3 regions of the Bacillus coreaensis genome follow, and region 2 is predicted to be linked to each of the others. Evidence: riboswitches for the same ligand, from Rfam matches in the RefSeq annotation. Region 2 holds a riboswitch; each other region holds the start of a gene.
The links. A riboswitch is a leader RNA that binds a small molecule or an ion and turns the genes downstream of it on or off. The one in region 2 is predicted to bind cyclic di-GMP.
Positions count from the first base shown of each region.

Region 1: it holds a riboswitch for cyclic di-GMP, as region 2 does, so the genes downstream of both, ACQ5H4_RS07775 (type II secretion system protein) here and ACQ5H4_RS20550 (anti-repressor SinI family protein) in region 2, are expected to answer to the same signal.
Region 3: it holds a riboswitch for cyclic di-GMP, as region 2 does, so the genes downstream of both, ACQ5H4_RS17685 (methyl-accepting chemotaxis protein) here and ACQ5H4_RS20550 (anti-repressor SinI family protein) in region 2, are expected to answer to the same signal.

Region 1 is NZ_JBOCCY010000004.1:13,744-17,748, reverse strand. It holds gene ACQ5H4_RS07790 (prepilin-type N-terminal cleavage/methylation domain-containing protein) at 1-377, opposite strand, end outside; gene ACQ5H4_RS07785 (type IV pilus modification PilV family protein) at 374-763, opposite strand; gene ACQ5H4_RS07780 (prepilin peptidase) at 777-1,499, opposite strand; gene ACQ5H4_RS07775 (type II secretion system protein) at 1,615-2,010, opposite strand; cyclic di-GMP riboswitch class II at 2,106-2,189, opposite strand; gene ACQ5H4_RS07770 (hypothetical protein) at 2,564-3,085, shown strand; gene ACQ5H4_RS07765 (nucleoside deaminase) at 3,306-3,776, shown strand; gene ade (adenine deaminase) at 3,805-4,005, shown strand, end outside.
Region 2 is NZ_JBOCCY010000020.1:16,903-20,907, forward strand. It holds gene ACQ5H4_RS20535 (hypothetical protein) at 326-514, opposite strand; gene map (type I methionyl aminopeptidase) at 564-1,316, opposite strand; gene ACQ5H4_RS20545 (helix-turn-helix domain-containing protein) at 1,891-2,220, shown strand; gene ACQ5H4_RS20550 (anti-repressor SinI family protein) at 2,351-2,485, opposite strand; cyclic di-GMP riboswitch class I at 2,518-2,612, opposite strand; gene ACQ5H4_RS20555 (hypothetical protein) at 2,867-3,073, opposite strand; gene ACQ5H4_RS20560 (pseudouridine-5'-phosphate glycosidase) at 3,385-4,005, opposite strand, start outside.
Region 3 is NZ_JBOCCY010000013.1:77,138-81,142, forward strand. It holds gene ACQ5H4_RS17685 (methyl-accepting chemotaxis protein) at 66-1,757, opposite strand; cyclic di-GMP riboswitch class I at 2,047-2,134, opposite strand; gene ACQ5H4_RS17690 (ATP-binding protein) at 2,283-2,705, opposite strand; gene rlmD (23S rRNA (uracil(1939)-C(5))-methyltransferase RlmD) at 3,934-4,005, opposite strand, start outside.

The DNA of each region.
Region 1 (4,005 bases), on a different contig from region 2:
TCTGTTGAAACTTTATACTCGTGACCATCTTTTTCTAATATAAGTATCACTTTGTACCGTTTTTTCGTTCCACCTTCTACTAGCTGTTCAGTAACCGTATAGCTCTTAACATTCTTAGATAAAACGGGCCCTGATACAAGCTTTATTTCGCCATTTGAATAAACGATTTTACTACTAATCTCTTGTCCATCTCTTACCGTATTCGAGATCGTTTCCATAATAAAACGGGCCTCACGCTGTAGTTCATTTTCTTTCGCTACCGTTCGTTCCATATTTGTGCCATAGCTAAACAATGAGAAGGCCAGTGCTGAGATACTTACCATAATTAAAATGACAATGAGTAATTCAATTAGGGTTACACCTTTTTCATTTCTCACTGCTTTTTCACCACCGTGACAAGCTCTAGACTAGAGGAGTCATTAGATACTACTTTTGCTGTTATTTCAAAGAACTCAATCGCACTATACATAACCGGTTTCGCTGTGATCGTAACTTTTGCATCATAGTTAGCTATGGTAGTGGTGACACATCCCTGATCTTTTTGACAATAATATTGTGTAGGGGAGTTACCACTTTTGTACCCTTTTTCACGAATAATTTCCATGATCTGTTGACCATAATAGTTCAACTGCGTGTCTTCCCCTTGCTCTACTGTCCTGGTAAAAGAACCCGTCATGATTAGGAGCAACGGAACAATCACCATGCCCGCAATAACGACAGAGATCAATAATTCAATTAATGTGACTCCCTTTTCGTTGTTCATTTTTATCTGCCCCTTATAGGAGTAGTGAGCTGTACCAGGTCCAAATATCCTCTCCGTACAGGTATGCCACTAATGTTCCAATCATAATCGAAGGCCCAAAGGCAATCGGTTCTTTTCGTTTAACAATTTTCAAAGCGATTAATAGTATTCCTACAACTGCTCCAACGAATGAGGCTAAAACCAAGCTCATTACAGTAAGTGCTGGGCCGAGTACCACTCCAATAGCTGCATATAGCTTAATGTCACCGCCACCCATGCCGCCTTTACTGACTACTGCAAGCAACAAGAGCAAACCAAAGCCTATCAAACCGCCTAGTATGTAAGATAAAAATGGATCTTCCCCGATGAAGAAACGGACAATGACAAGAACCACAATACTAGGTAGAGTAATTACGTCTAAGATTAACTTCTCACGAATGTCTGTTAACACAGAAAGAATTAGTAAAGTTGATAATAGGATTGCAGGTACTAGTTCTGACGTAAGGCCTATTTCTTTGTAAACCACAAAAAATATACTTGCAGTCATAGCTTCTCCTAATGGATATAGAGGAGATATTTCTTCTTTACAATAACGACAACGACCTTTTAAGAACAGATAACTAAATAGAGGAAATAAGTCAAAGAAACCTAGCCTGTGGTTACAGGAGGTACAGTGGGATGGAGGATAGGAGATGGATTCTTTTTTTAGTAGGCGGATAGCTACTACGTTGAAGAAGCTACCGAAAAGTAGGGACATTATAATAATAAAAAGATCAAATATAAACATATTTACAGCCCCTTTATTATTGCTAAAGTTAGTAAAAATAAAGCTGCCGTCGTCTTTAAGAGACGCGACAGCCTATATAAAATAATTATTGCGTGCATGCAGCAGTGTTATTAGTTGTTCCGTTCTTAATTTGTACATCTGTCCCAGATAATACAAAAGAACCACTACACCCATTAAAGGTTTTAACCTCAGGTAAAGACTCTAAGTATTTACCGCCTATATTACTAGTTCCTGATTCAGCAACCGTTAAAGTTTCTAGTGAAGTTATGGCAGTCGTATTTAGTGTATTATATCGATTAACAGCATCCTCTAATATAGCAATATTTTGCAAGTTTGTGTTTTTTGCTGCCTTATCTTTGTTGCTTGTTACCATCGGTAAAGCAACAGCAGCAATAATCCCCAAAATAACAATAACAACAAGTAGTTCAATCAGTGTTAAACCCGCTTGGTCTTTCATTTTCTTCTTTAATGATTTTAACATGAAGAAAGGTCCCCCTTTTAATTTTTATGTTTTTTCGAGAGCTTGTTCTTAAATTTGGGAATAAAAAGACCTTTACAGCTCATTCTATAGAATGTAGTTGTAAAGGTCGGTTGCACCAATCGCTCGATATGACTCAGGTGCCCACGTACAAGTCATATTTCTTCGCGCCCTTATCTAATGAAAAAGACTCTGTGATAAACATTACTTATTTACTAGTAGTCTACACTAAAAAAAATGAAAAAAAAAGAGGTTTTATGTAAATTTACTATTAGGAAATGTTGGCTAAACATTATTTAAAAACACCATTTTCTATACTATTTTCCCATACAGAGCAGTATCTTCAATTTCCTCATTTATCATCTTTATTTTTCAGAAATAGCAATTCCAATTAATAACAGGAGCAACCATTAAATAGTTCCTTATACCTATTTGGTATCATAATCTTCCTCAAATAAATTCTTCCATTATTAATAAAACAAAGTAACATTTTTCCCTTTTTACCCATTATAATAGGAAGAAAATATCACTTATTCTATTAAAAAGGGGATCACATATGTCTCAACCATATCAACAAAAACCTATTTGGGCTTGGGTTGTTCTTATTTTGGGTGGCCTTTTTATCGTTTTCTCTTTACCCGGTATACTGTTAACACTTTTTATGCAAATCAGACAACTAGAAATCGTAACTTCTATCTCCATCATTTTCTTTACAATTGGTGTTTGCATGATTGTTGTTTTGCTATGGGGAATGAAGAGAGCTTGGACAGCCATTAAGAAATATAACGAATATAAAGCAAAATACACTGTCATTGAAACAAATCTAGATCCGACTCCTCAAGAGAAAAAACCTATTTGGCCATGGGTAGTCATTGGGATCGGTGCCTTACCGGTACTTGGAATGGGACCAGGTGTCATCATGCTTCCAATCATGCCTTTGTTCTTGGCTGGCATGTCTACCGATTCTGGGACTACTCCCGAATATGTGCCTATGCTTATTCTTCTGATTGGTTATGGGATCATGATTGGATATATCATCTTACTCGTAAAAGCTATCAAGAGACTACGTTCTAAGTAAATAATCTGACAAGTTGCTCCTACCTTTTCCAGGTAAGAGCTTTTTTATTGTTAAAAAATGTTACAACATAACAGACAGAATATTCAAACATACATATAATAAAGAAATATACCCACCTATTATATGAACCTTCTTTATCCCTCCAACCCCAAAAAACTAACCTTTTTACAAAGGTTAGTTTTTTACACAAACATTCACAACATCGGAAAAGGTGATTTTTTTGGAAAAAGTATTTTTTATGAATGAAGCGATTAAGTTAGCTTGTGAGAATGTGTTAAGTAATCATGGTGGTCCTTTTGGGGCAATTGTAATTAAAGACGGGAAAATTATCGGAAAAGGAAAAAATGAGGTCACGAGCAGCAATGACCCTACTGCCCATGCTGAGGTTCAAGCGATTCGTGAGGCATGCTCCTATTTAGGTAGCTTTCAATTAACAGATTGTGAGATTTATACAAGCTGTGAGCCATGTCCGATGTGCATCGGAGCGATTTATTGGGCGAGACCAAAGGCAGTTTATTATGCTTGTACGAAAGAGGAAGCGGCTCAAATTGGCTTTGATGACCACTTTATTTATGAAGAAATTAGCTTGCCAATTGAAAACAGAACGATTATGATGAATCAAATTACGGTTGAGCAGTACAATCTACCGTTTAAAATGTGGGAAGTATCATCTGACAAAACAGAATACTAGTCTCTTATAGACACTCTAGGAGGAGAGTATGGACAAAAACAGACTAAAACAACGTATTGAAGCAGCTTCAGGGAAAATGGAGGCTGACCTTGTCATAAAAAATGGCAAAATTATTGATGTATTTACCGGTGAAATCTATGAAGGTGACGTTGCTATTACAGATGGTGCCTTTGTTGGAGTAGGGAATTATTCTGGTAAAAAGGAATTTGATGCAAGCGGGCGATATGTA
Region 2 (4,005 bases):
ACAAATTGTTCGTCAGCATTCCTATTGCCCTTTACTCCTAAGTTTCGCTTCTTCTATAGGATTGATAGGGGAATAGTTTGGGTGGGACCTTCAAATAATATGATGGAGTTATCCATATTTTGAAAGGAGGGATGTTTGAATGATACGTAAACTTCTTATGGTTTTACTTGCTGGTTTTCTAGTGACGTCTGTTGTTGCTTGTGACGACGCACCAGGAGAAGATGAGATTGGCGATGGAGAAGTACAAGATGAGGAATAAGTTTTTTTAGAATAAGAAGGGAACAGCACGAGTTACGTGTTGTTCCCTATTTTAGGTCCTGCCTAATTACACACCCATTTTACGGCGTTGATTGCTCACCTTTTTGGTTTGCTGGCTTTTCATTTTCTTCGTTGTTGCAGGACCGTTGGCGCTAGCTTTCCCTCCTGCTTGCTGACTTTTCTTTTTTTCTAGTTGTTGCTTAATGGCTTCTTGTAAGCTTATTTTCTTTTTTTCTGTTTCATGGTTTTCTGTCATGGGTCTTCCTCCATCTTACTTCATATAGTTTTGTGTTGATATGGATTGATTATTCACCTTGATCTGTTAGAATGATCGGACCATTCTTTGTGATGGCAATGGTGTGCTCAAATTGAGCTGAGTTTTTTCCGTCCACAGTACGAGCGGTCCAACCATTGGAATCCATCTTCGTTTCATAGCTTCCAATATTAACCATCGGTTCGATCGTAAATACCATTCCCTCTTTTATGCGAGGACCTTTTCCTGGTAGTCCAAAATGTGGAACATCCGGCTTTTCATGAATGGAGGGGCCAATTCCATGACCAATAAAGTTTCTTACGACCGAGAATCCCTCTCCTTCCACGTAGGTTTGAATCGCATGTCCGATATCTCCGATTCGATTTCCTACGACGGCTGCTTCAATTCCTTTGTATAAGCTCTTTTTAGTTACCTCTACAAGACGGTTTGTTTCTTCAGAAGCTTCTCCAACGATATATGTCCACGCAGAGTCTGCTAAGGCGCTATTCACATTGACAACCATATCTATTGTAACAATGTCCCCTGTATTTAGAGGGTCTTTTCTCGGAAAGCCGTGACATATCTCATCATTAATACTAGCACATGTGGCGTATTCGTAACCTCTATACCCCTTTTGCTGAGCAATTGCACCATGCTGTGCTAAATATTTATCAACAAACTGGTCAATTTCCCAAGTTGTTATTCCTGGTCGGATCATTTTTTTAATTTCTTTATGACAAGCAGCCAGAAGCTCCCCTGCTTTTTTCATGGCCTCTATTTCACGAGGTGATTTTAATACAATCATTTATCTCACTTCCCCAAATCCCAATAATGTATAGTCTATATTGTACTCTCTATCGGTCTATATTAGCAAAGCATTCCTATGTCTAATTTTGTTAGATAACCTCAAACAATAGTCAATCAAACGTTTGATTGAATTCCCTTCCCCCCTTTAAAATCAACAAACACAAAAAAAGAATTTGTCGAACAAAAAAAATAGGTTTCACCCACCCCCATCCCGGGTATAAGAGGGTGTCAGACACCCTCCGTGGACAAAATGGGGCATTCTGTCTTTTGGTGGCGTCTGTCACCGTTCGTGGACAGATGGGGTGGTTTTGTGCGTCTGGGGTGGACAGTGGGAATTTTTTAGTTACGGCCACAATTATCACTTTCAATACGAATGGTATTGTGTATAATGCTACATAGAAGGGTTAAAAGTTGTTTATCAGCTTTTAATCACTAGAACCGTAAAAACTATCCATTTGTGACTAACTAAAGAATTTTTAAGAACGGAACCTACTATTTTCGTTCTGAATATGGAACTAACGAATTTTTTTTGCTATTATGAATTCATACAGAGAGATAGGTGAGTGATCTAGATGATTGGAGATCGTGTTAAGAAACTTCGTCTTGAAAAGAAAATGTCCATGTCTGAGCTAGCTGAACAGGCTGGTGTCGCGAAATCATACTTAAGTTCATTAGAAAGAAATTTACAAACAAATCCGTCTATCCAATTTCTCGAGAAAATTTCAGCTGTCCTTCATGTACCAGTTGACCATCTTATACACGAACATCCAAATAAAGATGAACTAGACTCTGACTGGATGAAGCTTGTGAAAGAGGCTATGAACTCTGGGGTTTCAAAGGATCAGTTTAAAGAGTTTCTTGAGTTTAATAAATGGAGAAGTAATCAATCAAATAATAACTAAAACAAAAAGACAAAATCCAGGTGATTTTGTCTTTTTTTCCAAAATAAAAAGCATTCCCATACGGTCCGACCCTAACAGAAATACTTTCATTCTATGTATGAAACAACCTGCTATGTAAGCTAGTTTCTTTTTATCCTCTGATTTCATTCTCACCTAAAAATCTTCTAATCTCATCTTTCTCTAAACCCAACTTTTTTGCTTCAAGAATTAACATCATCCACTCATAGTCTAGCTCTTCTAACGTCACTTCACTCGTTTCCAACATTCCTCGATCTCCCCCTAAAATACGATCGTATTCCAGGCAGTCCAGCCGTCTTAGCAAAAAAACTTCTAACTACCTTAGACCTGCGACTTTGCGTCCCCCCTTTTCAGAAGGTTTGCCTTTTTCTGTGGTTTGCTCTCCCATGTGATTCACTTATCAATCATTTTACTACTCGTTTTTAGTAAATTGTGTAAAAATCTGTCATACACTTAAAAACTTTCCCAACTAATTAGTTACACTATTCGACAAGGACCTTCATAAAGAACAATTGAGCCCTAAAGAATTCATACATTTTTTTACATTTGTAAGATCAAGCACAAAAATCATAAGTCTTCATGTCGCCCACTGTCGAAATCATTTTAAAAATTTTCTGACTTTTAATGATTAAGTCTTTATTCCTAGTTTTTGATTCTCATATGCTTTTAATTTTCTTTGGATAGGAATGATATTTACATGTACCCTTTCAAGTGTAACTGCATCAAAAAAAGGTAACTTTGTTAGATTATGACCACATATCGGACAGATCCATTCCCCTGCTTCCGAACTGCTGTATGATGGACGATAACATTTGTCACAGTTTTTCCGGTACATTCCCGCCACCTACTATTCTAATAGTTTTCGTTTCTTATTCTATTATTTCTCGTTCTATATAAAGAATAATTTACTTTTATTTTAGACGGAAGTGAGGGTAAACTAAACACTCTAAAATGACCATTTTTTCGTTATAATGAACACTTCCCTTTAGTTTTCAGCTCTTTTCTCCTTCTTTCTTACATTTATAATTTTTTTAAGAACAAATCGTTCGTTACAGTGTACGTTTTCGGAATTTGTAAATCTAGTACTATTTTTATGCAAAAAAAAAAGGAATCAGTCCTTGTGAGACTGACTCCTCAAAAATATTTTTAAGATAGAGTGTTAAGTTGAACTGCTATTTTTGATCCAACATCAGCATTATTTTTAACCAATGCAATATTTGCTTCTAAGCTTCTTCCTTCTGTAAGTTCTTTTACCTTTGCTAAAAGGAATGGAGTGACATTTTTACCCGCAATCTCATTTTCCTTTGCTTCTGTTAATGCCGTTTCAATCACACCATTGATAAATTCCTCTTCAAGAGCATCTGTTTCCGGGATTGGGTTAGCAATCACCACTCCACCGTTCAATCCTAATTCCCACTTTGTACGAATCATGCTCGCTGCTTCCTTTTCATCTTCCACTTGAACGTTCACTTGGAAAGGGCTTGTTCTTGTATAAAAAGCTGGAAGAACATCAGTACCAAAGCCAACCACTGGCACCCCATGGGTTTCTAAATACTCTAGTGTTAAACCAATATCAAGAATAGACTTCGCACCTGCGCACACAACAGCCACATTGGTTTGAGCGAGTTCTTGAAGATCTGCTGAAACATCCATCGTTACTTCAGCTTCACGGTGAACTCCACCAATCCCACCAGTTACGAACACTTCAATTCCAGCAAGCTCTGCACAAATCATCGTTGCTGCTACCGTTGTTGCTCCATTTTTCTT
Region 3 (4,005 bases), on a different contig from region 2:
TGGCTGGGGGAAGATTGATTATCTTCTAAAATCCCCCCTATACTATTACATTTATTACTATAAAACTATATCTTAAAGCCCCTTATCAATTCTCTTAAATCCTCAGCCATATTTGATAAGTTTGAAGCTGACGATGTTACTTCTTCCACCGTTGCTAATTGTTCTTCTGATACAGAGGCTATTTCAGCAGTATTATCAATGGATTGTTTTGAAATTTGGATGACCTGATCAATGGATGCATTTACTTGTTCCATACTTGTAGACATTTGTTCAGATACATTAGATAGTTCCTGTATTTCAGCACTCACATTTTCAATAGCAGTTATAATCATTCCAAATGCTTTTCCTGTATCTTCAACTAAAACCCTTCCTTTAGTTACTTCACTCGTTCCATTATTCATCATATCTACTGCCCGCACAACATCGCTTTGAATAAGCTGAACTAAGTTTGCAATTTGGCTTGCTGAAAGTCTTGATTGTTCTGCTAATTTCCTAACTTCATTTGCTACAACTGCAAATCCCTTCCCATGTTCTCCTGCCCTCGCCGATTCAATGGCCGCATTCAATGCCAACAGGTTTGTTTGGTCAGCTATACCTGTAATCACACCAATAATATCTCCTATTTGCTTAGAGTTACTATCTAATTCCCTAATCACTTTATTTGTTTCGTTTGTTGAATTATTTATAGACTCCATTTGTACTACTACTTTTTGTAGCATCTCATTTCCTGTATTTGCTTGAATTGCTGTTTCTGAAGTTGAATCTGCAACATTTGTAGAAGTAACTGATAGACGCTTGACTCCATTTAACATTTCGGACACTAATTTCGCACTTTCTCTTGTAGAACTCCCCTGTACTTCCGCTCCACTTGCCACTTCTTGTATAGCAGTTGTGATTGAAGTTATAGCTGAACTTGTTTGTTCAGCACTTGCCATTAACTCTTCAGCAGATGACGCTACAGTTTCCGATGTGTTGCTAACTTTGAAAATTAGCTCTCTTAAATTATTTACCATCAGATTAAAGGAATCTGTCAGATCCCCTATTTCATCTCTATTTCTAACCCTTATTTCATCAATTAGTAGATCACCATCTGCAATTTTTTTTGCAGATTTTGAGATTTTTTGAACAGGTAAAGATATATTTCTACTAATGTATAAAGCTATGAAAAGACCTGAAACAAGAGCTATACTGCTTATAATAACAATAAGCATTTTACTCGTTTTTGTGTCCTCTGAAAGTTTGTTGCTTGTCTCTGTCGTACTTGTCTCTTGAAATAAACGTGCTTTATCTCCAACCTCCGTAATTTTAGTTGCTAATCCATTTCCCTTTTCTACCATTAATTGTGTAATTTCATCATTCTTATTCTCATCTTTTAAAACAATTAGTTCATTAGCTAATTGAGTGTATTCCTTTTCTACGGCTACAAACTCATTAACTATTTCCTTCGCTTCGTTACTTACATTAAAACTTAGAAATTCTTCTACTACTTCGGAAAAATTTTGTGATGATTCCTGAAATTTTTGGAGAGTTTCTGTATTACTGTTTACTAAATAACCACGTAAGTATATCTGCTCTTTAAGTATGGTATTTTCCATTTCACTGATCAGCTTTGTCTTCTTGAAGCTATCCTCGATAACATTTTTATAATTTTTATCAACTATTGTAAATTGTACATACGCTATTATTGAAACTGTTGCCAGTAATAATAAGACAGTAGAAAATCCTAATATTAATTTCCTGCTTATATTAATTTTCATTTCTTTCTCTCCATTTCAGTACCTTCAGAGTGATAGCATTCATCACATAACTCAAATAACCTCAGATAGTTTTTCGTGATCCAATATTGTTATTAAATTACCTCTTCCTTCAGATACAACTAACATAATTAGGCGTACCAACTATCTCAGTTATATCTTTAATTTTTTCAATCGAATATTATTGGTTATATTAAAATCATAGTTACCTTTACCAACATTGAATATATATAAACTTCACAACATATCTCCTTTATAAAAAACCCTTCTTTTAATAATAAAAGAAGGGTTTTTTTGCAACTGGCTGACTTAGACTATTTATGCCCTTAACCCCTATAGTTTTGCGTCTCTATTTTTCAATAGATTTGCCCCTTTATTACTTTGAAAAATATATAGTATTATTTTACTATTTTCAAGTGGATATTCTGTGACATTTTTTCCACTGTGTACAAAAGACACCAATACTTTCCATTGTTTATTATAAACATATTTCAAATAAAGGATGTGATTTACAACACATTACTAATTTCAATTTAGAGGTTCAATTTTCTGAAATAATACAGTTATCGAGTTCCCTTTTTTGTTATAAATTACCCTATTTGCAATCTTATATATCATATAAATCCCTCTACCTCGTTCTTCATATAGACAGTCTGTTAGAAGAATATCTAACCCCTTATCATTAATTAGTTTTATCTTCTCCTCTATAAGAAAACCTCGACCATTGTCACTGACTTTAAAACCAAACTCCTTTTTACTGGTAAGAAACTGTATGTTTACAGGAAAACCGCCATGTTCAACTGCATTATTTACAGCCTCAATCATGGCATACTTAATTAAGTATGAAGACTTCAATTCAGTATGATTGTCTACCTCTTTTTCTATTACACATAGTATATTCTCATACTCACTCCTCTCTAAGAACTCATAATTAGAGATTACAAAAAGCATTAATATTTGAATGTATCAGAATCAATACTTGTCTTAAAAAATATTAGCCACTGAGCCCCAAAAAGAAGCAAAGAAAGAAGTATTATACATTTCTAAAAGCGAAATACGTATAGGAATTAGCAAAAACACTTACGATTCAAGCTACAGTGGTTATTATCAATAAAATCATATGTTAATCCTTGATCATCAAGTAAATAAAAGAGAGTGATGTTCTGCTCTATCTAAACCATGGTTTGGAACATCAAATACATTCCATAAAAATAAAATAAATAGAAAACATATTAGCCATGCAATCCATCACATAAAGTAATTGATATTCCTTCTTCTTACCTTCTGGGAACTTAGATAAAAAGATTATGGTAGTAGAAGGATATTTTATAAGCATTACAGACTAAAGAATAATAAACGTTCCTGCTTTTTTCATGCATTTTCCTCATTTGTGTATAAGCTGTGCATAGATTTTGAAAAAAAATAACGGGGAGTAGAGTTAAGGTTTACATATCGTTTTACCCGCTTCCTTTCCCACTTTTGCTCATGCTTTCCCTTCCTTCTTTTCCGTTGCGAAACCCTGTTTTATCTTGCTTTCCTCACACCTTTCTTCATGACATTTCTCTTGTTTCCCCTCTCCCTGTTCTCCCTTTCTTTTTCAGAAAAAAAGACCGAAGGTCTTCTGAATCGGATCAGGAAACCTTCGGTTTTGGGATGCTATTTTTATTTAAGGTACGTTATTTTGTTTAAAAGTCGGTATTTTTTTATAGAGACACAAATATACTCTTTGTCTCATTCAACTATACTACAATAACTCTTTTTCAAAAGTTTTTCATGGCATATCAAAGAGGAATAATTCAAACCTTAACCCTTAATAAAAAATCAAAAAATGATGAATTTTCCTTATTTTTATTTCTACTATGTGCAGTTAAAAATTACCTTTCATTTCCCACTCAATTTCCCGCTATTCCTTCGTTCGCTGGTTATAATAAAGTCTTTCTATTTCCCCACTTTTCCCTCGTTTCCACAAGAAAAGAACCCGTTTTTTCGGGCTTTTCTCACGCTTTTTTCCACGTTTTTATTCGAGTTAGAATAAAGTTTTTCTCTCACACTTTTTTCACGATTGTTGATATGTCGGGGATAACAGGCGTTTTTCTCTCACTTTTTTGTACAACTTTTTTCCTACTGTTGATAAGGTGTGGAAAAAGTTTATTATGCTTTGAAAATTTCTAAAAGTTAGTTACACTTTCCAAACAATCTTCGCCACCGCTTCACAATGAGTCGTATGCGGAAACATATCAACAGGCTGAAC